Regions from separate parts of the Alloalcanivorax sp. C16-2 genome, predicted to be linked through region 3. Evidence: predicted binding sites of a transcription regulator. Region 3 holds the regulator's gene; each other region holds the start of a gene.
What was found. The regulator sigma-54, encoded in region 3, starts transcription at its own class of promoters, with help from an activator protein. The targets are predictions, from matches to a motif close to TGGCACNNNNNTTGCTNT.
Positions count from the first base shown of each region.

Region 1: atzF (allophanate hydrolase) is a predicted target of sigma-54. The motif match lies at 5,826-5,843, and genes of this name have one in related genera.
Region 2: ACLD02_RS05585 (TorF family putative porin) is a predicted target of sigma-54. The motif match lies at 2,741-2,758, and genes of this name have one in related genera.
Region 4: ACLD02_RS09745 (ammonium transporter) is a predicted target of sigma-54. The motif match lies at 2,389-2,406, and genes of this name have one in related genera.

Region 1 is NZ_JBKFTL010000004.1:221,536-229,059, reverse strand. It holds gene ACLD02_RS16315 (GntR family transcriptional regulator) at 1-347, opposite strand, end outside; gene uca (urea carboxylase) at 365-4,015, opposite strand; gene atzF (allophanate hydrolase) at 4,017-5,786, opposite strand; gene ACLD02_RS16300 (LysR family transcriptional regulator) at 6,150-7,052, opposite strand; gene ACLD02_RS16295 (ABC transporter substrate-binding protein) at 7,203-7,524, shown strand, end outside.
Region 2 is NZ_JBKFTL010000001.1:1,172,256-1,179,779, forward strand. It holds gene miaB (tRNA (N6-isopentenyl adenosine(37)-C2)-methylthiotransferase MiaB) at 1-314, opposite strand, end outside; gene ACLD02_RS05570 (SCO family protein) at 476-1,057, shown strand; gene ACLD02_RS05575 (copper chaperone PCu(A)C) at 1,035-1,481, shown strand; gene ykgO (type B 50S ribosomal protein L36) at 1,638-1,760, shown strand; gene ACLD02_RS05585 (TorF family putative porin) at 1,935-2,663, opposite strand; gene ACLD02_RS05590 (hypothetical protein) at 2,917-3,399, opposite strand; gene ACLD02_RS05595 (M14 family zinc carboxypeptidase) at 3,537-4,586, opposite strand; gene ACLD02_RS05600 (hypothetical protein) at 4,783-5,493, shown strand; gene ACLD02_RS05605 (methyltransferase family protein) at 5,393-5,866, opposite strand; gene ACLD02_RS05610 (PhoH family protein) at 6,103-7,524, shown strand, end outside.
Region 3 is NZ_JBKFTL010000002.1:617,240-624,763, forward strand. It holds gene murA (UDP-N-acetylglucosamine 1-carboxyvinyltransferase) at 1-456, opposite strand, end outside; gene ACLD02_RS13100 (BolA family protein) at 482-736, opposite strand; gene ACLD02_RS13105 (phospholipid-binding protein MlaC) at 831-1,487, opposite strand; gene ACLD02_RS13110 (KpsF/GutQ family sugar-phosphate isomerase) at 1,764-2,732, shown strand; gene ACLD02_RS13115 (KdsC family phosphatase) at 2,732-3,235, shown strand; gene lptC (LPS export ABC transporter periplasmic protein LptC) at 3,232-3,783, shown strand; gene lptA (lipopolysaccharide transport periplasmic protein LptA) at 3,764-4,339, shown strand; gene lptB (LPS export ABC transporter ATP-binding protein) at 4,340-5,065, shown strand; gene ACLD02_RS13135 (RNA polymerase factor sigma-54) at 5,189-6,643, shown strand; gene hpf (ribosome hibernation-promoting factor, HPF/YfiA family) at 6,689-6,988, shown strand; gene ptsN (PTS IIA-like nitrogen regulatory protein PtsN) at 7,012-7,485, shown strand; gene rapZ (RNase adapter RapZ) at 7,509-7,524, shown strand, end outside.
Region 4 is NZ_JBKFTL010000001.1:2,108,427-2,115,950, reverse strand. It holds gene aroC (chorismate synthase) at 1-651, opposite strand, end outside; gene prmB (50S ribosomal protein L3 N(5)-glutamine methyltransferase) at 673-1,599, opposite strand; gene ACLD02_RS09750 (EVE domain-containing protein) at 1,757-2,257, shown strand; gene ACLD02_RS09745 (ammonium transporter) at 2,439-3,737, shown strand; gene ACLD02_RS09740 (hypothetical protein) at 3,734-4,351, shown strand; gene ACLD02_RS09735 (dicarboxylate/amino acid:cation symporter) at 4,423-5,712, shown strand; gene ACLD02_RS09730 (SDR family NAD(P)-dependent oxidoreductase) at 5,715-6,521, shown strand; gene ACLD02_RS09725 (DUF2505 domain-containing protein) at 6,591-7,100, opposite strand; gene ACLD02_RS09720 (saccharopine dehydrogenase family protein) at 7,210-7,524, shown strand, end outside.

The DNA of each region.
Region 1 (7,524 bases), on a different contig from region 3:
CACAACCGCGTCAGTGCCTCGAGCTGCGGCGATGGACCTTCCTGTTCGCAAAGGCGACGCACGGCGGCGCATTCCAGCACCGTGCGCACGTCGTAGAGTTCCTCGAAGTATTTGAAGTCGAAGGGTTTGACCTGCCAGCCACTGCGCGCCAGCACTTCCACATAGCCTTCCCGCTCCAGGCGGAACAGCGCCTCGCGCACCGGCGTGCGGGAAGCGCCCATGCGTTCGGCGACCTCGTTCTCGCTGAAACGGTCGCCGGGCAGCAGGCGGAAATCGAAGATGTCCTGCTTGAGCTGTCGGTAGATGCGTTCGGCCAGGTTCTCGCGTGGGTTCGGTTTGAGGACCATCTTCATGGGGCGCTCCTTCAGGCCACGTCCGTGTCGATCACCGCCACCGGATCACCGGCGTTGATGATCGCACCGGGTTGGCAGTGCAGGCCGGTGATGGTGCCGGCGGCGCTGGCGGTGATCTCGAACTCCATCTTCATGGCTTCCACGATCACCAGGGTCTGGCCTTCCTCCACGGTGGCGCCTTCCTCCACCAGCAGCTTCCAGACGTTGCCGCTGATCTCGGCGCTCACCAGGTGGCCGTCCACCTCGCCGATGTCGGCGCCGCCGCCGCCCAGGATGGCGGACTCGATTTGCGCGTCCTCGTCCTGCCAGCGGGCCACTTCCTGCTGGTAGGCGGCCTGCTGGTTTTCGCGGAAGGCGACCATTTCCGGCTCGATGTCATCCAGGAAGCGGTGGTAATCCGCCAGGGAAAATTGTTCCTCGGTGATCTCCACTTCCAGGCGGCCTTCGCGGAAGGCATCGCGCATGCCCGCCAGCTCGTCTTCGCTGACCGGGTAGTAGCGCACCTGGTCGAAGAAGCGCAGCAGCCAGGGTTCGCCGGTTTTGAACTGGCGGTTCTTGAGGTGCTTGTTCCAGATCGGCACGGTGCGGCCCACCAGTTGGTAGCCGCCGGGGGAGTCCATGCCGTAGATGCACATATAGACGCCGCCGATGCCCACGGTGCCCTCGGCGGTGTAGGTGCGCGCCGGGTTGTACTTGGAGGTCATCAGCCGGTGTCGCGGGTCCACCGGCACCGCGCAGGGCGCGCCCAGGTAAACGTCGCCCAGGCCCAGCACCATGTAGCTGGCCTGGTAGACGATCTCCTTGACCCGCTCGATGGAATCCAGCCCGTTGATGCGGCGGATGAACTCCACGTTGTTGGGCAGCCAGGGTGCGTCGCCGCGAATGGTTTCCTGGTAGCGCTTCACTGCGTCCAGGGTGGCGCTGTCCTCGAACGCCAGCGGCAGATGCAGCACCCGGGAGGTGACCACCATGTCGGCCACGGAGCCGATGGCGGCTTCCCGAGCCAGCAGGGTGTTCACCAGGTCGGTCTGGTGGATGACCCGGGAATCGTAGTGCACCTGCAGGCTGCGCACGCCCGGGGACAGTTCCAGGATGCCTTCTACTTTGTCGCCCTTGAGGTTTTCCATCAGGGCGTGGACGCGGAAGCGCAGGTCCAGATCCAGCACGTTGTCGCCGTACTCGATCAGAATGTATTTATCGCCGGCCTGCCGGTAGGTGATGCGCGGCGCCTGGTCGGTGGCGTCCAGCTCCGCCAACATCGTCGCCGACGTGGAGTCTTGCTGTAGGAGCGACTTCAGTCGCGATCCCTCCAAGGTAGCCGACTCTTCCCCGGCGCTTTCCGGCTCCAACATCTCAATCGCCCGATCCCGCGCCTTCTCCAACGCCAGCGCCTCATCAAACGCCATCGGCACGAAACGGATGCTGTCACCGGGTTTCAACTGCCCCACCTTCCACAGCTCCGCTTTGGCGATGGTCACCGGGCACACGAAGCCGCCCAGGCTCGGGCCGTCCTTGGTGAGGATCACCGGGAAGTCGCCGGTGAAGTTGACGCTGCCCACGGCGTATTCGCAGTCGTGGATGTTGGACGGGTGCAGGCCGGCCTCGCCGCCGTCGGTGCGGGTCCAGGTCGGTTTCGGGCCCACCAGGCGGATGCCCAGGCGGTTGGAGTTGTAGTGCACCTGCCAGTCGGCGCTGAAGAATTCCTCGATGGCCTCTTCGGTGAAAAAGTCCGGCGCGCCGTGGGGGCCGTACAGCACCTTGATTTCCCATTGCTGCGGGTAATCCGGAATCAGCGCGGCGTCCGGCGCCGCCGGCTCATGCTCCGGGGCCGGGGTGGGGCAGCCGGCCAGTTGCGGCTGGCAGATCGAGAGCACGTCGCCCTTGCGCAGGGTGCGCCCGCCGTGGCCGCCGAACTGGCCGAGTACGAAGGTGGATTTGCTGCCCAGGTAGTCGGGCACGTCGATGCCGTTACGCACGGCGATGTAGGTGCGGCAGCCACTGGTGGCCTTGCCGGTGACCAGGGTCTGGCCGGCCTTTACCGCCACCGGTTGCCAGAGTGCCACCGGCTCGCCGTCCAGGGTGGCGTCGCAACCGGCGCCGGTGATCGCGATCACCGTGTCGCTGTGAAAGCGCAGAGACGGCCCCACGAGCGTGGCTTCCAGCCCGGCGGCGCTGGCGTGGTTGCCGACGATGCGGTTGCCCATCCGGAACGCGTAGTCGTCCATGGGGCCTGACGGCGGTACGCCGATGTCCCAGTAGCCGGCTCGGCCCGGGTAGTCCTGCACCGTGGTGTAGGTGCCCGGGTCGACGATCTCGAAGGCGGTGGGGGTGTACTGGAAGCTTTCCAGGTAGCGGGTGGAAACCTTGCCCTCCGCCACCGCCGGATCGCGCAGAATCTGGCGCAGGTAATCCAGGTTGGTGGCGATGCCGGACAGGCGGGTGGCGGCCAGGGCATTGCGCATGTTGTCGAGGGCGGTGGCGCGGTCGGCGCCGTGCACGATCACCTTGGCGAGCATCGGGTCATAGTGCGGGCTCACCTCGGTGCCGGTGTCCACCCAGCCATCCAGGCGGATGTTTTCAGGAAAGGATACTTCGGTGAGCTCGCCCGGACTGGGTTGGAAATCCTTGAGCGCGTCCTCGGCGTAGATGCGCACTTCCATGGCGTGGCCATCGGACCGGTAGTCCTGGCCCAGGGGCACGCTCTCGCCACCGGCCAGTTTCAGCATCCAGGCCACCAGGTCCACGCCGAACACGGCTTCGGTGACGCCGTGCTCGACCTGGAGGCGGGTGTTCACCTCCAGGAAATAGAATTCATCGCGCTCGTCGTCGTAGATGTATTCCACCGTGCCGGCGGATTGGTAGTTCACCGATTCGCCCAGGCGCACGGCGCTGTCATGCAGTTTTTCCCGGGTGGCCTGGGGCAGGTTAGGGGCCGGGGTTTCCTCCACTACTTTCTGGTTGCGCCGTTGCAGGGAACATTCCCGTTCGCCGAGCGCCAGTACCTTGCCTTTGCCGTCGCCGAAGATCTGCACTTCCACATGGCGGGCCCGGGCCACGAACCGTTCGATGAACACGCCGGAGTCGGAGAAGAAACTTTCGCCCAGGCGTTTCACGGATTCGAAGGCGTCCACCAGCTCCGCTTCATCGTCGCAGCGGCTCAGGCCGATGCCGCCGCCGCCGGCGGTGCTCTTGAGCATTACCGGGTAGCCGATGCGGGCGGCGGCTTGCCTGGCTTCGTCCAGGCTTTTAAGAAGGTCGGTGCCGGGGGCCAGGGGCACGCCGGCGGCCTCGGCCAGGGCGCGGGCCTCGTGCTTGAGGCCGAAGCGGCGCAGCTGGTCCGGGGTCGGGCCCACGAACACCACGCCCTGGGCGGCGCAGGCCTCCGCGAAGTCGGCGTTCTCGGAGAGAAAGCCGTAGCCAGGGATCACCGCGTCGGCGCCGGTGTCCTTTACCGCTTGCAGAATCAGGTCGGTGCGCAGGTAGCTTTCCGCCGCAGTCTGGCCGCCCAGTGCCACCGCCTCGTCGGCCGCGGCCACGTGCTGGCTGTTGCGGTCGGCGTCGGAGTACACCGCCACCGAGGCAACGCCCATGCTCTTGAGCGTGCGGCAGATGCGCACCGCGATCTCGCCGCGGTTGGCGATCAGGACCTTCTTCAAAGCCATTTCATAACCCCTTTATGTAGTTTCTCCAGCCCCCCAGGGCGGTGATGTCCTTGGCGTCGGGAATCGCCCAGCCTTCGCAGATGAAGCCTTTCACCTGGCGGCCGTCCTCGGTTTCCAGGGTGCCCATGCCGAGTGGGCCGGGGATCAGCGCCACGAAACTTCCGAACTCGGTGACCGGCAGCTTCCACAGCTCGATCTCGATGGCGGCGCCGTCGTCGGCGCGGATCAGGCCGGGTTTGGGCGGCGTGGTGTTGGCCAGGGCGTAGAGGCGATAGCAGGGCGCGGTGCGGGTGGTTTCCAGCAGCACGCCGTTGCGTTCGGTGAGTTGGTAATTCAGCGGCATGCCGGACAGATGCGCGCCCACCACCGCCACGGTGACGGTGCCGTCGTCCCGGTCCTTGTCGTCCTCCGCCTGCGGCAGCGGTGGTTGCTGGTCGGTGACGCCGGCCTTCCACGGACGGTGGCGCTGCCAGCGGCGGCCGAACTCCGCCAGGGCGGCGTCGTACCAGGCCGGGCCGATCAGGGTGATGCCGGTGGGCAGGCGGTCCTCGTCGCGCAGCCCGCCGGGCAGCGACAGGGCGCACATGTCGAGCAGATTGACGAAGTTGGTCCAGGTACCGAGCTGGCTGTTGAGGGTGACCGGGTCCGCGTTCACCGCCGCCCGGGTGTAGATGCCCGGCGTGCTGGGCACCACCAGGGCGTCGATGTCCGCCATCAACTGGTCCGCCTGGCGGCGCAGGTCGGCCAGTTTGTACTGGGCGCGGAAACCGTCGGCGGCGCTCATGTCCCGGGCCGGCAGAATAATGTCGCGGATCACCGGCAGCAGGGCGTCGGGCTGATCCAGCAACGGCTCCGCCACGGTATAGCGCTCCGCCACCCAGGGGCCCTGGTAGAGCAGGCGGGCGGCCTCGTGGAGCACCTCCAGGTCCATGGGCACCAGCTCGGCGATGGCGTCCAGTTCCTCCAGTTGCCGTTGCCAGGCGGCGGCGGCCTGGTCGTCGCCGAACCAGGGTGTTTCCTTGGGCACGCCCAGGCGCGGTTTTTCCGGCAGGGCGGTGGGCACGCCGGAGGGCGCATGGCGGGCGTAGCCGTCCCGTTCGTCGTAGCCCTTATAAATATCGAACACGGTCTCCGCGTCGTCCACGCTCACCGCGAACACGCTGATGCAATCCAGGGTGCGGCAGGCGGGCACCACGCCCCGGGTGCTCATGCTGCCCTTGGTGGGCTTCAGGCCGACGATGTTGGTGAGCGCCGCCGGCACCCGGCCGGAACCGGCGGTGTCGGTGCCCAGCGCGAAGGGCACCAGCCCCAGGCTGACCACGGCGGCGGAACCGGAACTGGAACCGCCGGTGACATAGTCGCCATTGAACGGGTTGGGCACCTCGCCGTAGGGCGAACGCACCCCCACCAGGCCGGTGGCGAGCTGATCCAGATTGGTCTTGCCCACCAGGATGGCGCCGGCGTCGAGCAGCGCCTGCACCGCCGGGGCGGTTTCCTTGGCGGTATAGGCATAGGCCGGGCAGGCGGCGGTAGTGGGCAGGCTGCCCACGTCGATGTTGTCCTTTACCGCGAAGGGCACGCCGTACAGAGGCAGGGACGGATCGCTGAGGCGCTCCGCCTGGGCGAGCAGACTGGATTCGTCGAGCAGGTGAATCCAGAGAGCCCGTTCGCTGTCCTGCAGTTGCGCGGACAGCGCCTTCATGGCGGCAACCGGCGTCAGCTTTTTACGCCGGTAGGCGGAGCGCCATTGATCGATGGTCCAGCCAAGCACGTTCGCATACCTCGTTGTATACCAGTAGGTATGCTGAACGGTGCAAGGCCGGTGCCAGCTTGTCGGCGAACGTCCCGGGGCCAGTGTTCACGGGCGATGGCGGTGGCCGGTTAGATTCGCGACCGAGAGCGAAGCTGCTATTTTCTGCTTCATCACGGGGCGCCCGGCACCGTTTTTGTGCGGCCATGGGCGGCGGCCTGATTGGATATTCAGCTCCATCGGGGGCGCGAGTCTGGGTTATGCCCTTCCGGGAGTCTCCAGGGACGGATTCACGACGTTCCCGGAAAGGGGCCCACACCGAGACGCGTCCCCGCTGGAGAGCCCGCACCGAGACGTCACACCGGGACGCGCGCACCCCGACATTCAGCCGGCGGCGTCGGCCAGCTCGTTCTTGAGGTGCTCCACGAACCGGGCGGTGGCCACCGGCAGCGCCCGGGAATGCTCCATGCCCAACACCAGCCGCCCCCGGCTCAACCCCCGATCCGCCAGCGGCAGGGCGCGCATGCCGCCGGGCAGATGCGAAGGCGGCATGCCGATCTGAATCTGAAAACACACGCCGCCGCTCTTCACCGCGAAGTTGCGCATCATCTCGAAGGAGTTGGACTCCAGCGCCGCCTCCAGACGCAACGAACGCCGCGCCAGGAATTCGTCCAGCAAGGCGCGCCCGCCCAGGGTGCGGTCCGGCAGCGCCAGCGGATAGGCCACGCAATCGGACAGCCGCACCTTGTCCCGATCAGTGAGCGGATGGTCCGGCGACACGAAAGCGCACAGTCGCTGCTCCACATCCATCAAGGTGCGTATCTCCGGGTCCGGCGGCGGGTTGAACACCAGGCCGATGTCGGCGCGGAATTCCTTTAGGTACTGATAGACCTCCTCGCGCCCGCAAATAAAGGTGGTGAAGCGGATCTTCGGGTGCGTCTTCTGGAAGGTATGGATGGCCCGGGGCAGCATTTCCGCCGCCATGCCCTCGATGGCGGCGATGCGCACCTCGCCCCGGCGCAGGCTGCGCAGGTCCTCGATTTCCGAGAGGGTGCGTTCCAGCTCCGCCATCTGCTTGCGGGCGTAGGCCACGAACAGCTCGCCGGCGGCGGTGAGGCGCACGCCCCGGGCGCGGCGCTCGAACAGGGGCGTGCCGATCTGTTCCTCGATGTCCAGGATGCGGCGGTTCACCGCCGAGGACACCACGTTCAATTGCTCGGCGGCCTTGCGGATCGAGCCGCTACGGGCGACCGCGTCGATGTAGCGAAGAAAGCGGATGTTCTGCATGGGGCATGGTCCGGCGTTGTCCGAGGGAGTGATGCCGAAAAGGCAGCGCTATGCGGTAAAAATAACGCTGGTCGGCCTCGCTCCGGGGATTCTATCTTGCCTCGCATTGAACGCCCAGGCATGGGGCCGGGCGCGAGGAGAGAGATTTCCATGCAACCGAGAACCGCTTTGTTACCGTCCGCGGGCCGTCCCCGGCCCGTCTTTTTCTTCCTGGGGCTGCTGGCGGCGCTGAGCCTGTCGCTGGCGTCCGCCGCCCGCGCCGAGCGCGAGGTGCGCTTCACCGCCAACTGGGCCTTCGAAGCCTCCAACGCGCCCTTCGTGCTGGCCGCCCAGCGTGGTTATTTCGAGGAAGAGGGCCTGGACGTCACCGTGGACGCCGGTGAGGGCTCCTCGGCGGTGATCACGCGCATCGCCGGCGGCAGCTACGAGGCCGGCTTCGGCGACATCAACACCCTGATCGAATTCAACGCCC
Region 2 (7,524 bases), on a different contig from region 3:
GGGCCGAACACCACGTCCACATAGGGCGCGCGCTCGCGGATCGCCTCGCCTTCCTGGCTGGCCACGCAGCCGCCGACGCCGATCACCAGGTCCGGATTGCGGTCCTTCAGGCGCTTCCAGCGGCCCAGCTGATGGAATACCTTCTCCTGGGCTTTTTCGCGGATCGAGCAGGTGTTGAGCAACAACACATCCGCTTCTTCCGGATTGTCGGTGGGCTCCAGGCCGTGGGTCGACTCCAGCAAATCCACCATGCGGGTGGAGTCGTACTCGTTCATCTGGCAGCCGTGGGTCTGGATAAACAGCTTGCGTGCCATGGGGGAGACCGTCGATCGATTGGAAAATGGGCGCCGATTGTACCGCCGGCGAGGGCAAACTGCGAACCCCGACCGTGGCAAAACGCCGCACCGCGCCCCTGGGCGGGGCCCGCCCCGCCGGGGTATCATCCGGCGCCGCCGTCATGATTCCGGAGCCCCCCATGACTTTCCCCCGTGCCCTGGCGGGCCGGCTCGGCCCGCTGGTCCTGTTGCTGGCCCTGGCCGGCTGCGCCGAACCCCGCGAGGAGTTGCCGGTGAACACCCGCCTGGGCGGGGATTTCACCCTCACCGATCATAACGGCGGGGCGTTCCGCCTGGCCGACCAGCGAGGCCGGGTGGTGCTGATGTTCTTCGGCTATACCCATTGCCCCGATATCTGCCCGGCGACCCTGGCGCGGGTCTCCCAGGTGTACCGCAACCTGCGCGACGCCGGTGACGCCGACCGCGTGCAGCCGTTGTTCATCACCTTCGACCCGGCCCGTGATACCCCCGAGCACCTGCGTGAGTACGTGCCCTGGTTCAAGGCCAACGTGATCGGCTTGACCGGCGGCGAGGCGGAGATCCGCGCGGTGGCGGAACAGTATGGGGTGGTGTTCCTGAAATCCGGCGAAGGTGAGCCGGAGTACGACTTCACCCACAGTGACTACGTTTACCTGCTGGACCAGCAGGGGCGGGTGCGCAAGCTGTACCCGTCGGACTTCAATATCGATGAGGTGACCGATGATGTACAAAGCCTTCTTTAACGGCGTGGCGGGTGCCGCCCTGCTGGCCCTGGCGGGCGCCGCGTCCGCCGACGGTGATCTGGTGCTGGAAAAAGCCTGGCTGCGCGCGGTACCGCCGGTATCGCCGACCATGGCCGGTTATTTCACCCTGCGCAACGACGGGGACCGGGCGGTGGAACTCAAGGGCGCCAAAACCGACATCGCCGGCATGGCCATGCTGCACGACACCGAAACCACCGACGATGGCCAGGCGCGCATGGTCCACCTCAGTGGCATCACCCTGGAGCCCGGCGATCAGGCCACGTTCGCGCCGGGCGGCAAGCACCTGATGCTGATGAAGGTCGCCGAGATCCCGGAAGCCGGTGAGCAGGTGGAAATCTGCCTCACCTTCAGCGACCACGACGATCTCTGCGCCGACTTCCCGGTGCTCCGCGACGCGCCCTGAGCTTCGCGATTTCTCTCGGCGGTTCTTGCCGTTCGCCCGCGGCCACGGTCGCGGGCCTGTATTTCCATTGGCCTCGGCGCGCCCGTTCTAAGCATCCCTTACCGCTGACAGCGGCTGTCCATGCATGGCTCGGATGCGCCGCCTACCCGAGGGCCGATGAAAAGCGCCAAGGCGCGCCACCCTGATTGTCAGGTGGTCAAGCGTAGAGGGCGCATCTATGTCATCTGCAAGTCAAACCCACGTTTTAAAGCCGTACAGGGGAAGACCAGGAAGAAGTAGTGATTAAAAATGGCACCGAGGATACGGTAAGGCGGGATGGATAAGCCGTGGTAGGAGATTAAAAAACACCGTGGGGCCTGCTTGCGTTTCCAGCGAGGACCAGGGAGGGCCCCACGGTGTGAAAAGGTTGGGCGGGGGGAGAGGCCCGCCCGAATACTCTCAGCGCATACTTCTTTAGAACGACAGGGCGTAGGTGACGACGAACAGAGTGTCGTCCTTAATGCTGCTATCGCTGGCGGTACACTCACCACTGGCGTTGAAGTTCGTGTCTTCATTGTTGTTGATGGCGCAGTCGTCGGCGCTCACCACTTTGGAAACAGTGAAGCCCAGTTCGTCGGTGAGCGCGTAGCTCAGGTCGACGTGGGTGTAGTTGGTGTCGTCGGCGTCAAAATCCCAGGTGCCGATCAGGATGCCGTACTTGTCGTAGGAGTAGCCCACGGTGAAGTACTTGTCCTTGTTGTCGGTGGAGTCGTCGCCACGACCGTAGTCGCCCACGCCGATGTAGGCACCGGCGCTGAAGCCGGCGTAGCCCAGACCCAGTACTACTTCCTGAAGATCGGAATCGGTGTCGTTCGGGTAGTTGTAGTCCACATAGGCGAGGTCATAGCTGAAATCGCCCACGGAGCCCGCGTAACCGGCGTACAGGTCGTATTCGGTGGTTTCGGTTTCAGAGCTTCCCCACACACCGGCGTAGAGGCCGGAAGAGTGCGCGTAATCCAGGCTACCGAATACTTGGGCGCCGCCGTCGGAAATATCCTGACCACGCCAGAAGTACATGTTGGAAACGCCGACGGTGCCGCTCACTTCGGCCGCGGCCATGGACGGAGCGATCAGGCCGGTGGCGGCGGTGGCTGCCACGGTGGCGGCCAAAACGGTCTTTTTCATCCCAGATACGTGTTTCATGTGCAACCCTCTTTGCAAATAACTGTTTTCTGGTTGTGCGCTCCTGGCGCACTGGCCTGGGAGGCTCGACCGGATACAAAGCAGGGAGCGTGCCAAAAATGAAAAATGGCGATGGATCAGTGAGTTGGGAGAGGCAAGGAGAAATCGGAAAGGTAAAATAACGAAAAGTGGCGAGGCGGGATGCTTTGTTCTGGTGCAGTGCACCACGATGGTGCTGCGTGGCGGTGCCTGACGGCGCCGCCACGCTTGAGGGTCAGTTCGGGCACTGCCAGGCCACGGGCACCGCGTCAGCGCGCACGCCATCCTCGCCACGGATTTCGAGACCGCAGTTGCCCGTGTCGGTGCGGGTAAAGTGCGCGCGGTAGCGCTCACCGGGGCGGGCATCGAACTGCGCGGCGACACGGCAGTGGTCGCGGCCGGCGCCTTCACTGCGGCGTTCGTTGTAGACCACGCCCACCCGTGCTTGTTCCGAGGCCTGAATGGCCACCGGTACTTCCTCGGCCTTCTTCATGGTCTTGAACAATTCGTTGAAGGCATTGGTTTCCCAGGGTTTGACGGCCAGGGCCATTTGCGTGTCCTTGAAGCCCTTGCCAGGCACGCACACCACCGGCTGGGCCGCGGCGTCGCCGGTGAAGGTGACGGTGGCGGTATCGGCGCCGGCCGGTTCCTGGTAGCTGAACATCTGGCAGCCGCTGAGCAAGGCCAGCGGCAGCAGGGCGGTGGTTATTCTGATCATGATGGTCCTCCTGAAACGATTGAAACGAGTGTACGGATGCAAGAGGAGGGCCACCAGCGGGTTTATGTAGGGCCACCAGCGGGTTTATGCAGAGCCACCAGCGGGTTTATCGAGGGCCACCAGCGGCGGGTGCCGGATCAGCCGCCGGCTTCACCGAACCAATGGCGCACCGCGTCGCGGGCCAGGGCCCGGCGACGCGAGCCGGTGGGCAGCCAGTTGCCGGCGTTGGCCGCCAGGGCGATGAGCACGTCGAACAATGGCAGGTGCTGGCGCAGCACCCGATGGTGGCGGTGGCCGATGATGGGGTTGAAGTAGCCGAAGAAGTCCAGCATCTGGCGCGGATTCTTGCGCACCCATAGCCAGGAGCCCATTTCCAGGGTGAAGGGCAGGAACAGGCGCTCCGGGTGGCGCTCGCGGGCGTCGTCGTAAAGGTAATCCCACAGGTCGCCGTGGGTGGTGTAGTTGAGCGACTGCGGTTCGATCAGATAGGGATGGTGATGGGGGTAGGTGTTTTCCAGCACCTGCTTGAGGCGGTACACCTCCGCCAGATGGGCGATGGGCCGGTGGGTGCGCGCGTAGGAGCACCAGATGCGGTCGCGCCGGCCGAAGCCGCTGTGGCAATCCAGGCTCAGCGACACCGGCGCGTTCATCAGCTTGTCGCGGACCGCGTCCACCAGGGCCTGGGCTTCGGCTTCCATGGGGGCGCCGGCGCGGCCCCGGTACCAGGGCAGAAGGCGGCTGAGGCGCTGGCCGCCGACCAGGAACGAGACCTTGCCGTCGGCGTCCACCGGCGCGTTGCGCATCAGGTCCACGCCATTGGGGTTGCTGCGCGTGCGCCGCCAGATGCCGCCGGGGTTGACCATGGGCATGAACACCAGGCGCACGCTCTCCAGCCGGCGGTGCAGGTGGTCGTCCCATTGCAGGCGGTGAATCAGGCTGTGCAGCAGCGACAGGATCACCTGGGTGCCGATGCGTTCCACGCCGTGCACGCCGCCAAAGAACCCCATCACCGGTGCGCCTGGCGAACGGCTGCCCATTTCGATCACGCGCACCGGCAGCGCAAGATCGCCCAGGGGCACGCTCAGCACCTCGCTGACGCGGAGATGCCGTTCACCGAGCCGGATCAGACTGTCCAGGTGCAGCAGTTCAGGCAGGTGCCGTTGTAGGAGATAGAGACGTTCTTCCATGGAGGGAGCCGCGATCGTTGCTGGCAGTCTAGTGGCGCGGTGTCACGGTTTTATGACAGTGGTTTTATGACAGTGGTTTTATGACAGAGGTTTTATGACAAGGCGTCGTGCGCCGGCCCTGTCATGCAAGCGTGACCAAATTGTCAGGGCGCTGTCACGGCGGACGGCCACTCTGCGGGACGAGCCTCGGTCTTTGATGGGTAGCCCCGTGATCCCGGATTCCGCTCCGTCCGTTCCCACCCCGCAAACCGGCGACATCCTGTTGTTCGCCGGGCGCGGCCTGGTCAGCAGCACCATCCGTTTGTTCACGCGCAGCCGCTGGAGCCACATCGGCATGGTGGTGTGCCTGCCCGGCGACGATCGTCCCCTGGTGCTGGAGGCGGTAGGCGCCAGCGAATCGGCGGACCTGCATCTGGGACGGCCGGTGGCCGGCGTGGCGCTGGTGCCGCTGGCGGACAAACTGCGTGATTATCCCGGTGATGTGGTGTTGCGGCACCGCGAGGGCGCCTCCTTGTGCGCGCGCCAGGAAAAGCTGGTGGCGCGGCTGGTGGCCAGGCTGCTGCACCGGCCCTACAAGAACTTCGTGCTGTGTAATGCCCTGGACCTGCTCAGTGGTTTCACCCGGCCGCCGGACCGGCGCGGCTGGTTCTGTTCCGAGCTGGTGGCGGAAATGTACCGGCGTTTGGGCTGGCTGCCCCGGGACATCCGCGTGGCCGGCTTCGTGCCCGGGGATTTCGATTCTCCCCGTTTGCTGTTACGCCAGGGGGCCCTGGGCGAGCCGAGGATTCTCAAAGCCTGGAAGGGAGCTACAACCAGCGCCGCACCCGTTGCCGATAGGATTGCCACTCAGGGCCGAAACGGCGCGCGTGAAACGCTTCTTCCGCCGCGATCACGTGGCTATGCATGACCCACTCCACCAGCACCAGGGTGAGCAGCATGCCCGGGCTGGCCAGGCTCAGGGCACAGGCAAGATGCAGCAGCGCGAACGCCAGATAGATCGGGTTGCGGCTGAAGCGGAACACGCCGCTGGTGACCAGCACCCGCGCCGCCCGGTGTGGCATGGCGGTGGTGCGGTGGGCGGCCAGTTGCAACAGGGCGGTGACCACCAGCCCCACGCCGGCGAGGGCAAGCGCCGCGGCCAGCGGCTCGCGGCCGGGCAGCGCCGGCAGCGTCCAGCCCAGGGCCTGGTCGATGCCATAGCCGATCAGCAGGCCGCCCAGATGCAGAAGGGGCGGGGGCATGCGAACCTCGGGATGATCCGGTAACGGGTCGTCGGACATGCTCGTACTCGCTTCGTTGTCAGTGATGAAAAGCTGGGTTATGGTAATTCACATCCCGTTATTGCGGGAGGGATCGCGATCCAAACCGAGCTTGACCAGCCACCGCCGGTAAGCCAAACCACGGCGGCAGAGGCCTGCGTCGCTCTCGCGATCCACCGCCGCAAGCAGGCTCGCGAAACGACGTTCGCCCCGGTCGCCAAACCGCACCGCCAGGTGCAGACCAACAGGGGAAACGCATGGAAAAGCGCGCGGCCACTTTGCACTCCGTCTCCGCAGCATCCAACTCCCACCACGGCAAACCCGACGCCACGCCCAAGACCTACGTCCTCGATACCAATGTGCTGATCCACGATCCCAACTCGTTGCTGAATTTCGAAGAGCACCGGGTAGCGATTCCGATGACCGTTCTGGAGGAACTGGACCGCCTGAAAACCGGTAAATCCCACACCGCCTCGGACTGTCGCGCGGCGATTCGCCAGATCGACCGGGTACTGGGGGCGGCGACCCCGGCGGAGGTGGAGGCCGGCATCCCCATCAACCGGGGCCAGCACCACCAGGGCACGCTGACGGTGCTGATGCCACGCGGCGCCAATGGCGGCGCCGCGCTTCCGGATCATCTGAACGATAACCGCATCATCAATGATGTGATGGCGATGAAGATGGCCGATCCGGACAGCCGCTATGTGTTGGTCACCAAGGACATCAACATGCGCCTCAAGGCGCGTGCCTGTGGTATCGAAGCGGAGGATTACCACAACGACCAACTGGTCTCCGACATCAAGCAACTGACGCGGGGCTATTTCGAAGTGCCCGGCTCGTTCTGGGACAAGGTCACCGAAGTGGAAACCGAGCAGGTCGGCGCCGAGACCCTGCACCATCTTCCCCATGGTCTGGTGGTTGGCGATATCCTCGGCGAGGAGATCTACCCCAATCAGTTCATCCTCGACGAGCAGGGGTTCGTGGGGCGCATCGTCAGCGTCGAGGCGGGCGTGGTGACGCTGCGGCATCACAAGGCGGAAACCCTTATGGAGCAGGAGGCCTGGGGGCTCAAACCGATGAATATCCAGCAGGCGGTGGCGTTGCAGTTGCTGCTTGATCCGGACATTCATCTGGTGACCCTGACCGGCGCCGCCGGCTCCGGCAAGACCATCCTGGCGCTGGCCGCCGCCATCGAAATGACCGTGGAGCAGAAGCGCTTCAACAAAATCATCGCCACCCGCTCCACGCCGCCGCTGGCGGAGGATCACGGTTTCCTGCCCGGCACCGAGGAAGAAAAAATGGACCCCTGGCTGGGGGCCATCAACGACAACATCGAGGCGCTGCACCTCAACGACGAGAACCCCTCCGGCAGCATTCAGTACGTCAAGGAGAAGGCCAACATCCAGTTCAAGGCGCTCAATTACATTCGCGGGCGCAGTTTCCAGAAATCCCTGATCCTGATCGACGAAAGCCAGAACCTGACGCCTCACCAGATGAAGGCGATCATCACCCGGGCCGGGGAGGGCTCCAAGGTGGTGTGTCTCGGTAACCTGGCGCAGATCGACACCCCCTATCTGTCGCCGATCAGTTCCGGGCTGACCTACATGACCGAGCGCTTCAAGAGCTTCGTGCACGGTGGGTCGGTGCAGTTGATGGGCGTTCCCCGGTCGTTGCTGGCG
Region 3 (7,524 bases):
GCGACCGTCCACGCTGGCGTGCACATAGCCGTTGGTCACCTCGATGTCGGCGCCCATGGCCTCCAGGCCGCGCAGGTGGATATCCACCGGTCGCGAGCCGATGGCACAGCCACCGGGCAGCGACACCGAGGCACGACCGAAGTGGGCCAGCAACGGCCCCAGCACCAGAATCGAAGCGCGCATGGTCTTCACCAGCTCATAGGGCGCGGTGAGGTCCTCGATGCAGGTCGGGTCCACCTCCACGTTGAGGCGGTCGTCGATCACCACGTGCACGCCCATGCGGCCGAGCAACTCGATCAGGGTGGTCACGTCCTGCAAGTGCGGCAGGTTGCCCACCGTCACCGGCTCGCCCGCCAGCAAGGTGGCGGCCAGAATCGGCAACGACGAGTTCTTGGAACCGGAAATGCGGATTTCGCCGTCCAGGCGTTTGCCACCGGTGATGATCAGTTTGTCCATGGAACGCTCTCTCAGGGCCTGGCGGTCAGGCGATGCCCATCTTCTGGGCCTTGTCCCACTCGGCGCGGGTGAAGGTTTTGAGGGACACGGCGTGAATGCTGTTGTCCTTGAGGTGATCGTCGATGCAGGCGTAGATCAACTGCTGCCGCTTGACCGGCAGCAGGCCTTCGAAGGCATCGGATATCACGCGGATCAGGAAGCGGTCGCCCTCCCCTTCCACGGCCACGTCGGCGCCATCGAAGCCGGCTTCCACCAGCGCCTTCACGTCTTCCGGGTTCATGGTCGCTCCTTACAATACTGAACGGCGAATGATACGCGAGGGCCGGCGGGCTTGTCATGCGGGGCCGACGGTGGCCGGCCCCGGGAACGGGGCGTTACTGGCCGCCTTGGGGAGCGCCTTCCACGTTCACTTTTTCTTCCACGTCGGCGTTTTCCGCCGACCAGTTGTCGATGGCCTGGTCCATGTCGCCGTACTGCTGCATGGACTGGGCGAACTGCGCCTGATAGACGGCGCGCAGATCCAGCCCGTTGACGAACACATTGATCACTTTCCAGTCATCACCACTCTGGAACAGCGTGAAGTAGACCGGGATCACCTTGCCGTCCTTGGTGGTGCCCTGCACGCGCACCCGGGCATAATTACCCTTGCGGTCTTCCTCGCGCAGCGGCAACACCTCGATCTTCTGCCCCTGGTACATGGTCACCCCGGAGGCATAGGTGTTGATCAGGCTGTTCTTGAACACGTCCAGGAAGCGGTATTTCTGTTCGCGGCTGGCGTCGTTGAAATAATCGCCCATCACCATCCGGGTGATGCGCTTGAAATCCACCAGTGGCACCAGTTCTTCACGCACCAGTTCACGGGCGTACTCCGGCTCCTGATTCAAGCGCTGGCGATTTTCGTCGATCAAGGTGGTCATGCGCTCCACCGTGTCCTGCACCAGCTCGCGGGGGTCCTGGGCCGCCTGCGCCAGGCCGGCCAGGCCCAGCAGACACAGCGCCAGAACGGCCGCGAAGCGTTGTTTCAAGGTCATACGTCACTCCCTGTCGTTGTCGTGGGCTCCGGTTGTACGGTTTTCGCGCCGGAGTGTCCAGGCGTTTACCGTTGGAGTGCGGTAGCCGTGGCCGGGTTCCGTTCGCGGTGATCGCGGCATGGGCGGGCATTCAACTTCGCGGGAGCGGTTTCGGCCGCGATAGAAAGGACCAGCGTGGAACGCAGCCACCCCGGGAGAGGTCTGATCCCGGTCGAGGGCAGTCATTGGCCCGCCCGCCAGTGTATAATCGCCGCCAGCGAGGAGACACGAGACACCATGAGCAACAAGCATATCGCCACCGCCCGCCGTGTACTGGACGAGGAAGCCCGCGCCGTGGCGGCGCTGAGTGAGCGCGTCAGCGACGATTTCGAACGGGCCTGTGACCGCATTCTCCAATGCCGGGGCCGGGTGATCGTCACCGGCATGGGCAAAAGCGGCCATATTGGCAGCAAGGTGGCCGCCACCCTGGCCAGCACCGGCACCCCCGCCTTCTTCGTGCACCCCGGCGAAGCCTCCCACGGCGATCTGGGCATGATCACCAGCGACGACGTGGTGCTGGCGCTGTCCAATTCCGGCGAGACCGGCGAGATTCTCACCATTATCCCGGTGATCAAACGCAAGGGCAGCGGCCTGATCAGCATGACCGGCCGACCGGAATCATCCCTGGCGCGGCTCTCAGACGTTCACCTGGACGTGGCCGTGGAAGAGGAAGCCTGCCCGCACAACCTGGCGCCCACCTCATCCACCACCGCCACCCTGGCCATGGGCGACGCCCTGGCCATCGCCCTGCTGGAGGCGCGCGGCTTCACCGCCGAGGACTTCGCCCTCAGCCACCCGGGCGGCAGCCTGGGCCGGCGGCTTCTGCTCAAGGTCGACGACATCATGCATACCGAGGAACGCCTGCCCCGGGTACACCGCGACGCGGGCTTGTCCGAGGCGCTGCTGGAAATGACCCGCAAGGGGCTCGGCATGACCACCGTGGTCGACGACGCCGGCCTGCTGGTGGGGCTGTTCACCGACGGCGACCTGCGCCGCACCCTGGAAAAGGGCCTGGACATCCGCCAGGCGGGCATCGCCGAGGTAATGTCCACCCACCCGGTAACCATGGCGCCGGGCCAGCTCGCCGCCGAGGCGCTGCAGATCATGGAAACCCGCAAGATCAACGGCCTGATCGTCTGTGATGCCGAGCGCCGTCCGCTGGGCGCGCTCAACACCCAGGACCTGCTGCGCGCCGGGGTAATGTAATGGCTTTCCCGATTTCCGCCGACGACGCCCGCGCCCTGCGCCTGATGGCCTTCGACGTGGATGGCGTGATGACCGACGGTCGTCTTTATTTTGGCCCCGAGGGCGAAGCGCTCAAGGTGTTCAACACCCTGGACGGCCACGGCCTGAAGAAACTGGCCGCCAGCGGCGTCACCCTGGCCATCATCACCGGTCGCGATACCCCCATGGTGGCGCGCCGCGCCCGGGACCTGGGCATCGCCCATGTGATTCAGGGCCGTGAGGACAAGGCCGAGGCGCTCGCCGATCTGGCCGCCTCCCTGGGCATCGACGCCGGGGAAACCGGCTACGCCGGCGACGACGAGCCGGATGTGGGCGCCCTGCGATGGGCGCGGATCACCTTCGCCCCGGCCAACGCCCACGCCTGCGCCAAGGACGCCGCCGACCATGTCACCACCGCCCGCGGCGGCGAGGGCGCGGTGCGTGAGATCTGCGACGCCCTGATCGCCCTGCGGGAGGCGCCATGAAGCGTCAGGGTCTGCTCAGTGCCACCGGGGTGATCCTGCTCGGCCTGATCGTGCTGATGACCCTGCACGAGTGGGACAACCCCCTGGAGGAAGACCGCGAGGCCTTCCTCAACGCGCCGCTGATCATCGCCGACAACATCACCGCCAAGGCCTATGACCCGGAAACCGGGCAGGTGCAGTACGACCTCAAGGCCGACCATCTGGAACAGTACCAGCGCCAGGCCCTGACCCAGCTCATCGCCCCGGACCTGCGCATGGAAAATGAAAACGGCGCCTGGACCATCCACTCCCAGCGTGGTGAAGTGCGCGACAATGGCGACGTCATCGTCTTCCTGGACCAGGTCAAGGCCCACAGCGAAACCAACGGTGTCGACCTGACCACCGGGGAGTTGCGCTATCTGAACAAGGAAAACCGGGTGCGCGCGCCCGGTGATCTGACCCTGCGCCACCGGGACGGCAGCACCCGGGCGGGCCGCATGGACGCCGACTTGACCAGCGGCGAAATGACCCTCGAACAAGGAGTGGTAAGTGAATTCACGGGTAATTGATCCGCGCCGCCTGGGCCTGATGCTCGGCCTGCTGCTCACCGGCCTGGCCGGCGCCGCCCAGCCCCCCGGCGGCCAGCCGGTGGAAGTAAGCGCCGACAGCGCCACCTTCGAGCAGAGCGCCGGCACCGGCGTGTACCGGGGCAACGCGGAAATGATCCAGGGCAACCGCCACCTGTACGCCGACGTGATCCGCCTGTTCACCGAAAACAATGAACTGGTGCGCGTCGAGGCCACCGGCAATCCGGTGCGCATGAAGGAAGGCAAGGAACTGCAGGCCCGCGCCAGCAACCTGGTCTACGACCTGACCACCCGCCGCCTGGTGCTCACCGGCGACGCCCATGTGGACCACCAGGGCAACACCTTCGAGGGTGCCCGCGTGGAATACAATCTGGATTCCCGGCGGGTGGACGCCAGCAGCGAGGGCGACAAGCGGGTGCGCCTGGTGATCCCGGCCAAGAACACCGGAAAAGCCGGCGACACCGACGATGAGCAGCCGGCCACCGATGGCGATGCCGGCGGCAGCGACAACCAGCAGGACCAGGCGGAGACTCCCTGAATGGCACATCTGAGCGCCCATAACCTGGCCAAGAGCTACAAGAACACCCGCGTCATCGAGGACGTGTCCCTGGAAGTGGAAGCCGGCCAGATCGTCGGCTTGCTGGGCCCCAACGGCGCCGGCAAGACCACCTGCTTCTACATGATCGTGGGGCTGGTGGCCGCCGACGCCGGTCGCATCGAGATCAACGGCAACGACATCACCCACCTGCCCATGCACGGTCGCGCCCAGCGCGGCATCGGCTACCTGCCCCAGGAGGCGAGCATCTTCCGCCGCCTGACCGTGGAGCAGAACATCATGGCGATCCTGGAAACCCGCAAGAACCTGTCCAACGAAGAGCGCAAGGAGCGCCTGGAGAACCTGCTCCAGGAGTTCCATATCGACCACATTCGCGACTCCATGGGCATGAGCCTGTCCGGCGGCGAGCGGCGGCGCGCGGAAATCGCCCGCGGCCTGGCCACGGACCCGGATTTCATCCTGCTCGACGAACCCTTCGCCGGGGTCGACCCGATCTCCGTGAACGATATCAAAGGCATCATCCGCCACCTCAAGGATCGCGGCATCGGCGTGCTGATCACCGACCACAATGTGCGGGAAACTCTGGACATCTGCGACACGGCCTATATTGTCAGTACCGGGCACATCATCGCCGAGGGCGATTCGTCCTCCATCCTGGGTAACCAGCAGGTTCGGGATGTCTACCTTGGGGCGGACTTCCGGCTCTGAGAGCCGGCTCCCCGCCCTACACCCTCCTCCCCCAAAACGCAATACCTGGCATGATTATTGCTTAATCTGATTTGATGCTGCTATGCTGCCGGTCTTCGCGAGAACAATGACCTCACAGGCAGCATGAAACCCACCCTACAACTGCAAATCGGCCAGCAGCTCACCATGACGCCCCAGCTGCAACAGGCGATCCGCCTGCTGCAACTGTCGACGCTGGACCTGCGCATGGAGATCCAGCAGGCGGTGGAAAACAACCCGCTGCTGGAGCTGGAGGACGGCGCCGAGGACTTCTCCGCCGATGATTCGGACGGCGACGCCGACGGCGATCTCGACCTGGAGCGCGATGACGCCCTCGATGACCTGGTCGAGGGCCAGGTGGAAACCGACAGTGACTGGGACGACCTCTACGTGGGCCAGAGCAGCGCCGGTTCCAGCGGTGAAGGTGACGACGCCGATGCCTGGCAGCAGCGCCACGCCAACCCGGTAACCCTGCTTGAGCACCTGGAATGGCAGCTCAACCTGACCCCGATGAGCGACCGCGACCGGGTGATCGCGCAGATCATTCTCGAAGCCCTGGACGAACGCGGTTACGTAACGGTATCCCTGGCCGACCTGCTGACCACCGCGGAAACCCAGATCAACGACCCGGACGACCCGGTGGAAGAGGACGAGGTGGTGGCCGTGCTGCACCGGCTGCAGCAATTCGATCCGGTGGGCGTGGCCAGCCGCGACCTGGCCGAGTGTCTGGGCGTGCAATTGGCACAATTGCCGGGGGACACCGAACACCTGGGCACCGCCCGGGCCATCCTCGACCATCAGGAACTGCTTGAGAAACACGACTACGCCGGCCTGCGCCGCACCCTCGGCGTGGGCGAGGCGGACCTGGTCGCGGCCCTGGCGGTGCTGCGTACCCTGGACCCCGCGCCCGGGCAACAGATCGGTGGCGAAGAGGTGGATTACGCCGTGCCCGACGTGGTGGTGCGCGCCCATCGCGGCGGCTGGCGGGTGGAACTCAACGAGGAAGTGCTGCCCAAGGTCAACCTGCATGCCCAGTACGCCCACATGGCCCGCCAGGTAGGCGGTGAAGACGGCCAGTACCTGCGTAACTGCATGCAGGAAGCCAAGTGGTTCCTGAAAAGCCTGCAAAGCCGCAACGACACCCTGCTCAAGGTGGCCAGCCGCATCGTCGAGGTCCAGCAGGACTTCTTCAACTACGGCGAGGAGGCCATGAAACCGCTGGTCCTGGCCGACATCGCCGAGGCGGTGGAAATGCACGAATCCACCATCAGCCGGGTCACCAACCAAAAATTCATGCTGACTCCCCGGGGCGTGTTCGAACTTAAGTACTTCTTTTCCAGCCATGTGGACACGGACGGCGGCGGTGAGTGTTCCTCCACGGCCATTCGTGCCATCATTAAGAAGCTGGTCGCCGCCGAGAACCCTCGCAAGCCGCTCAGCGACAACAAGCTGGCGAACCTGCTCAACGACCAGGGTATCAAGGTGGCGCGCCGCACCGTCGCCAAGTACCGAGAGGCGATGCGAATCCCGTCCTCCAGCGCGCGTAAGCGACTGGTTTGAACGGTAAAAAAGGACATCTCTTTCAATAGAGAGAAGGAGCCAGCTATGCAAATCAACCTCAGTGGCCACCACCTGGATATCACCGACGCCCTGCGTGACTATGTGGACGAGAAATTCTCCAAACTGGAACGCCACTCCGACCAGATCACCAGCATCCAGGTGATCCTGTCGCCGGAGCCCAAGTCCCACAAGGCGGAATCCACCATCCACATTTCCGGTGCCGACCTGTTCGCCACCGCCCACGCGGACGACATGTACGCGGCCATTGACGCCCTGACCAGCAAGCTGGACCGGCAAATCCTCAAACACAAGGAAAAGACCGTGGGCCGTAAGCACGGCCACTAGGTCCGACCCGACAGACCCTGACTATGCGAGTACGTGAACTGCTCACCGAAGACCGCACCTACGACGAGGTAGCGGTTACCAGCAAAAAACGGTTGCTCGATCAGATCGCCCAGCTGGCCGCGGCCAGCTGTGGTGGTCTTAACGAGCAAGAAGTCTTCGACGCCCTGGTGGCCCGGGAAAAACTGGGTTCCACCGGCATCGGCGAGGGCATCGCCATCCCCCATTGCCGGCTCGGCCACTGCGACGCCGCCGTGGGGCTGCTGTTGAAATTGGCGGAGCCGGTGGACTTCGATGCCGTGGATGGCCGCCCGGTGGATCTTGTGTTCGTGCTCCTGGTGCCCGAACAGAACCCGGAACAGCATCTCAAGACGCTCAGCCACCTGGCCAACCTGTTCAACGACGACGACTATCGTGACGATCTGCGCCATGCCAGGGGCAGCCACCATCTTTACCAGACGGCGGTGGAGTCGGAAGCGGAAATACGCCTGGCCTCCTGATCACACCGGAACCGTCGCGCCTTATGAAACTGACCATCC
Region 4 (7,524 bases), on a different contig from region 3:
GCCCGGCGGCACGTTGTCCGCGTACACGCTGACCCGGGCGCCAATGGATGACCCTTCCTTGCGCAGGTCGTTGATCAGTTGCTCCAGGGCGGGAATCTTGTCCGCGTCCGGGAAGAAGAAGGGGTTGGTGTTGACCACGTCCCAGTCGAATTTCTCGGCGCGGATCGGGCCGATCTGCTCCACCCCGCCGTACAGCCGCACGCCCAGGTGCTCGCCCAGGAACTTGCGGGCGATGGCGCCGGCGGCCACGCGCATGGCGGTTTCCCGGGCCGAGGAGCGACCGCCGCCGCGATAGTCGCGAAAGCCGTATTTCTGGGTGTAGGTGTAGTCCGCGTGGCCGGGCCGGAAGGTGGCGGCGATGTTGCCGTAATCCTTGGATTTCTGATCGGTGTTTTCGATCAGCAGGCCGATGGAGGTGCCGGTGGTCCTGCCTTCGAACACGCCGGACAGGATGCGCACCTGGTCCGGCTCCTTGCGCTGGGTGGTGTAGCGGCTGGTGCCGGGCTTGCGTCGGTCCAGCTCATGCTGCAGGTCCGCCTCGCTAAGCGCCAGCCCCGGCGGGCAGCCCTCCACGATGGCGCCGAGAGCGGCGCCGTGGCTTTCACCGAAGGTGGTGACGCGAAAGCGCTCACCAAAACTGTTCCCGGCCATATTCTTCCTCGTTAGGGCGGCTCAGCCCGTGAAGTGATCGCGGTATTCTACCAGTTGACGGCGCTCGAGCATGAATACCCCGTGCCCGCCGCGCTCGAATTCAAACCAAAGGAACGGCACCTCCGGCCAGGCCGCCATCACGTGGCGGTCGCTGTTGCCCACCTCGACGATCAGCACGCCGTCCTCGGCGAGATGGTCCGGCGCGTCGATCAACAACCGGCGGGTGAAATCCAGACCATCGTCGCCGGAGGCCAGAGCCAGTTCCGGCTCGTGGCGATACTCCTCGGGCATCGCCGCCAGATCCTCGGCATCCACATAGGGCGGATTGGAGATGATCAGATCGTAGCGCTCGTCCAGGCCATCCAGCCCGTCCGCCTGGATCGCCCGCACCCGGTCGGTCAGCCCGTGGGCCTCGATATTGGCCCGGCACACCGCCAGGGCGTCCTCGGACAGGTCGCTGGCGTCCACGGTGGCGGTCTCCAGGGCGTGGGCGCAGGCAATGGCGATGCAGCCGCTGCCGGTGCACAGATCCAGCACCCGCTCGACCCGGTCCGGGTCCAGCCACGGCTGGAAGCGGGCCTCGATCAACTCCGCCAGCGGCGAACGGGGAATCAGCACCCGCTCGTCGACCTGGAACGGCAGGCCGCAGAACCAGGCCTCGCCGGTGAGGTACGGCGCCGGCACCCGCTCGTTGACGCGCCGCTTCATAAGCCCCACGAATGCCTCGATCTCATCGGGCAGCAGGCGCGCGTCCAGCAGGCGAGAATCGCTGTCCGAGGGCAACGCCAGAACGTGCAGCAGCAGCGCCAGACATTCATCGCCGTGATCGTCGGTGCCATGGCCGAGAAAAACACCGGCCCGGCGCAGCACGGATTCCCCCCAGCGCAGGCAATCGCGCGGGGTTTGAAGTGTGGCCTGGGCCTGTTGCTGTTCGCGGGGTTCGATCACGACTACGCCTCCGAAATAAGCGCGCAAGAGTACCATATTTCCGGCCTTTCTGTTCCGCCTTCCGGGCCCCTTGAATCCATTGAAATGCCATTGATTAAATAACAATGACTTTGCTGCCATACGTGTTACATTGCCGATCCATACCTGGAGGAACGCTATGCGCACCTGGTTATTCAAGACCGAGCCGAAGGATTTCAGCCTGCAGGATCTGCGGGCCGCGCCGGACCAGACCACCGGCTGGGACGGGGTCCGCAACTACCAGGCGCGCAACCGCCTGCGCGATGAAATCCAGGACGGCGACCGGGTGCTGATCTACCACTCACGGGGCAAGAATCCGTCCATCGTCGGCGAGGCCCGGGTGACCTCCGCGCCCTACCCGGACCCGACCCAGTTCAACCCGGACCATGCCGGCTTCGATCCGCGCAGCAGCGAGGACATGCCGCGCTGGTACCAGGTGGATGTGCGCTACGTGACCACCTATAAGCAGCCACTGCCGCTCTCGGAGATGCGCCAGCGCGCGGAATTCGCCGATATGGAACTGGTGATTCGCCCGCGTCTGTCCATTCAGCACATCACCGACCGCCAGTACCAGCAGATTCTCGCCCTGTGCGAGCCGGAACTGGCAATGGCCGGCGCCTGGCCCCCCGCTCTCTCCTGAGTCCCCGCCCGGTCCTGGCCCTGCCCTGTCCTGAAGCACTGACGCCGCCAGCCGCCGGCGGCGCCCCATCTTCGCGCAAGCCGCCATGCCCCCCCCCGGCGCCGGACGGCCTGAACCGGCCTTGCACACCTTGGCATAGCCGTTGCAGCGCTCCCCTCGACAATACGATCGAGGGGGTCTCATGGAACGACGCGCCATCTTCTTCGCCCTTCTGGTTGTGCCCGTGCCGGGCCTGGCCGACACCCTGGAATATTCCGGCGCCGACGTGGTCTGGGTGGCCATCGCCGCGGCGCTGGTATTCCTCATGCAGGCCGGCTTCGCGCTGCTGGAAAGCGGCCTGAGCCGCGCCAAGAACGCCATCAACGTGGTCATGAAGAACTATATGGACCTGTGCGTGGGCACCCTGGCGTTCTGGGCCCTGGGCTTTGGCCTGATGTTCGGCGCCAATCCCAGCGGCTGGGTGGGCCAGAGCCTGTTCGCGCCCAGTCAGGGCGACAGCGACCTGTGGACCCTGCTGCTGTTCCAGCTCATGTTCGCGGCCACCGCCGCCACCATCGCCTCCGGCGCCATGGCCGAACGCACCCGCTACCTGGGTTACCTGACCGGAGCGGTGGTGATCACCGGCGTGATCTATCCGTTGTTCGGCAACTGGGCCTGGAACGGCAACGGCTGGCTGGCCCGCCTGGGCTTCGTGGACTTCGCCGGTTCCACCGTGGTCCACAGCGTCGGCGGCTGGTGTGCCCTGGCCGGCATCCTGGTGGTGGGGCCGCGCCTGGGCCGCTTCGACAACCAGGGCCAGGCCCGGGAAATCCGCGGCCACAACCTGTCCTTCGTGGCCCTGGGGGGCTTTCTGCTGTGGTTCGGCTGGTTCGGCTTCAACGGCGGCTCCACGGTGGGCGCCAGCGTGGACATCGCGCTGATCAACCTGAACACCCAGCTGGCCGCCGCCGCCGGCGCGCTGGGGGCGGCCCTGTACCGCTTACTGACCCGGCGGCCGGTGTTACTCACCGAGACCGTCAACGGCAGCCTGGCGGGCCTGGTGGGCATCACCGCCGGGTGCGCCACCATGGTACCGGGCTTCGCCGTGCTCACCGGGCTGATCGCCGGGCTGCTGGTGGGCCCGGGCAGTCGTATGCTGCTGTCGCTGAAACTCGACGACGTGGTCTCGGCGGTGCCGGTGCACGCCTTCGCCGGCGCCTGGGGCACCCTGGCGGCGGGCCTGTTCTACAGCGGCGACCTGTTCGACCCCCAGCGCATCACGGTGCAACTGTTGGGCATCGTGGTGGCCTTCGCCTGGGCCTTCTTCGTGGCGCTGATTCTGTACATGGTGGTATCGCTCACCGCCGGCCTGCGGGCGCCGCCCTTACATGAACAACGGGGCCTGGACGTCAGCGAGCACGCGGAACTGGGCTACCCGGAATTCGCCCAGCCCCATCTCTATGACGCGGAGGTGGCCGACGGCCTGGAGACCCGGCCATGAGCCCGGAGGAGCGCCGCCGCCGGGCCCTGGCCACCGGTTTGGCGCCCTACCTGGACGCCCGGGACGTGGTCGAGGCGGTGGCCCTGTGGCAGCGCGAATACGCCGACCGGCCACGCTTTTCCCTACAGGGCTATGTGAGCGACCTGTGCAAGCGCTTCGACCTGGCCGGGCGACGCCACGACCTGCATCTCAACCTGGTGCAGGCCATGTCGTTGCCGGAACGCCGCCTGGCCGCCGATCCGCTGGCCCACCCGGAGCGGGCCAACGCCGCCGGACATCCCTGCACGGCGGCGTTCCAGGCATTGATGAGCGCGCTCTGGGCGCAACTCAACGAAGCCGAGGCCAGCCAGCTACGGCTCGACCAGCTCACCGACCTGCGCCGTGCCGGGTTGCCCGACGATCACCGCCAGGGGGTGGAATACTGGTTCAATCACCCCCGCGCCGATCTGATCCCCCTGGACCGGGGCACCCTGGCGGCGCTGGTCAACCGTGGCTACGTGCTGCTGTGCGAGCGTTTCGGCCCGGTGCGCGCGGACCGTCTGCTCAAGGCCGCCGCCGACCAGGTACGCCGGGACCGGCCGGAGCTGGGCGGCGCTCTCGGTACCCTGCTCTAGCCGGGCGGGTTGCCAAGGGTTCCACCGGGTCTTTAAGCTTGCCGGTTCCTACCGGCGTGAAGGGCCGCTGAATGAAATTACATCACCAGATTTTTCTGGCCATGGTGCTGGGCGGTCTGGCCGGCGCGGTCACCTCCGAAGGCACCCGGCTGCTGGGCCTGCCGTTGCTGCCCGCCTACGACCTGGTCGGCGAGTTGTTCATCAACGCCTTGAAGATGGTGGTGGTGCCTCTGATCACCACGGCGATCATAAGCGGCATGATCAATGTCGGCGACGACGACAACCTGGGTCGTCTGGGCGCCAAGACCGTGGTGTTCTATCTCGCCACCAGCCTGATCGCCATCCTGGTCGGGCTGGTGGTGGTCAACCTGATCGTGCCCGGCGTCATCGACGGGCAACCGGCCAAGGATCTGCTCGGCCTGGCCAAGGAAACCGACCAGGCGCTGCAAAGCATCGAGGGCCGTGGCGCGGCGGACTTCACGGAGATCCTGCGCCAGCTGCTGCCACCGAATCTGTTCCAGGCCGCCGCCGAGACCCAGATGCTGGGGCTGATCGTGTTCTCCCTGTTCTTCGGTTACTTCCTGCGCACCCTGGGCGGCGCCCCCGGCGAGCACCTGCGCCAGACCGTGGAAGGCATCTACCAGGTGGTGCTGCGCATCACCATGGTGATCATCCGCTTCGCGCCGCTGGGCGTGTTCGGGCTGATCGCCGCCACCGTGACCCGCACCGGGCTGGACGCGGTGGAGCCGCTGGCCCTGTTCTTCATCACCGTACTGCTGGCCCTGGGGCTGCACATGTTCGTGGTGATGCCGCTGTTGATCCGTTTTCTCGCCAAGCGTTCACCGTGGCGCCACCTGCAGGCCATGACTCCGGCGCTGCTCACCGCCTTCTCTTCCGCCAGTTCGGCGGCCACCCTGCCGCTGAGCATGGAATGCGTGGAGAAACGCTCCGGAGTGTCCAACCGCACCGCCAGCTTCGTACTGCCGCTGGGCGCCACCGTCAACATGGACGGCACCGCTCTGTATGAATGCGTGGCGGCGATTTTCATCGCCCAGGCCTACGGTCTGGATCTGAGCCTGACCACCCAGTTCGTGATCGTGCTGACCGCCCTGCTCACCTCCATCGGGGTGGCCAGCATCCCCGCCGCCAGTCTGGTGGCGATCACCGTGATCCTGGGCGTGATTGGCCTGCCGGCGGAGGCGATCGGTCTGATTCTGGTCACCGACCGGCTGCTGGACATGTGCCGCACCGCCGTGAACGTGTGGGGCGACAGCGTCGGCGCGGTGCTGCTGGCGCGCAGCGAGGGCGAGGAAGACGTGCTGCGCTCGCCGATGCGCGAGCTGGACGCGGACCCACTCTGAAAATGAAGGGCCATCCCGTGATGCTGATCACCGGCGCCGCCCACGGCCTGGGCCGGGCTCTGGCCGAGCGCGCCGTGGGCGATTACCGGGTCGCCCTGCTGGACCGGGAGGAAGCCGCCGGCCAGGCGCTGACCGAGCAACTGCGTCAGGCCGGCGGCGAGGTGCTGTTCCTGGCCGCGGATGTAAGCCGGGAGCGGGACCTGCGCCAGGCGGTGGAACGCATCCAGCGGCGCTGGGAGCGCCTGGACGTGGTGATCAATAACGCCGGGCTGGCCGCCGCCGGGCCCTTCGAGGCCCTGGACGAGAGCGGCTGGGATCAACTCTGGCGGGTCAATGTCATGGGCGCGGTGCATGGCTGCCAGGCCGCGCTGACCCTGATGAAGCGCCAGGGCCACGGCCATCTGGTCAACGTGGCGGCCCTGGCCGGCATCACCGCGCCACCGGGCATGGCCGGCTACGTGGCCTGCAACGCCGCCCTGATCCGTCTCAGCGAGGCCCTGGCGGCGGAGCTGTCGCCGCTGAATATTCACGTCTCGGTGGTATGCCCGGACCTGTTCCCCAGCGAATTGGGCCGCCGCATGCCGGCCGCCGATGCCCTCAGCCGGGCGCGGCTGCAGCGGGCCCTGGAGCGGGCGCCGGAATCCGCCGGCGCGGTCGCCGAACGCATTCTCCAGGCGCTGCCCGGGCGGCCGCTGCATATTTTTCCACAGCCGGAAGCGAAACGGGCCTGGCGCCGCAAGCGCTGGCGCCCGCGCTGGTTCGTGAAAAAGATGATGGAGCAGGCCCGGCGGCTGCGCCGCCATTCCTAAGGCGCCTCTGAATAACGCCTTACGTGCTCAGCGTGGCCTGAAGTGCGCAAGGCGTTATTCAGAGGCTCCTTAACCGGCGTCGTGGTGCTCCTCGATGTAACGGATGGTGTGGCGGTAGTCCCCCTCCAGGGCCTGCTCGAAGCGTTCCGCGATCAAACTCTCCAGCTTGCGGCCCACCAGCGGCACCGAGGATTTCACCGCCACCCGGGTGCTCTGCAACGCCTGGTCACCATCCTGGCGCAGGGTCATGGTGCCGCCCACCTTCACCGGCACATGGCCGAGCACGAAGCGGTACTCCGCCTGGTAGCCACCGCTGGCCGGGTGCCAACGGAATTCGGTGGTCAGTTCCGCCTGCTCGGGCAGAAACTTGCGGGCGAAGCCCGGCACCTTGTCCAGGCGGATCGCCATGGGCTGCACGATGCGGATCAGGAAGCCGTCGCCTTGGGGTTCGAAGGCCTCGAAACGGTAATGCTCCACCCTTCCCCAGGCATAGCGCTGTTCGAAAAACGCCTTGCTGGTGAGAATCGCGTACAGCTCTTCCACGTTCACCGGATAGCGGCGTTCGACTTTCTCTTCCATATTCTCTCCCGAATGCAAAACCCGGGCGGTACGGTCATGGGCCAGCCCGGGCCGGCAACGCTACACTGCCGTCACTGCCAATGCCACTTCCCCCCTTCAAGGAGGCTCCATGGCCGCATCCCGCCCCTACGCGGTGGTCCTGTTCGGCGCCACCGGCTTCACCGGTGGACTCACCGCCCACTATTTATCCCGCCATCTGCCCTCCGGCACCCCCTGGGCCCTGGCCGGTCGCGACCGCGCCCGTCTGGAACAGGTGGCCGCCGGCCTGGAGGGCGCCGCCGACGCCCCTGCCCTGCTGCAAGCGGACAGCGGCGACCCGTTGAGCCTGGCGGAACTGGCCGCCCAAACCCGCGCCGTGGCGACCACCGTCGGCCCCTATGTACGTTATGGCGAGCCGCTGGTGCGTGCCTGCGTGGAGCATGGC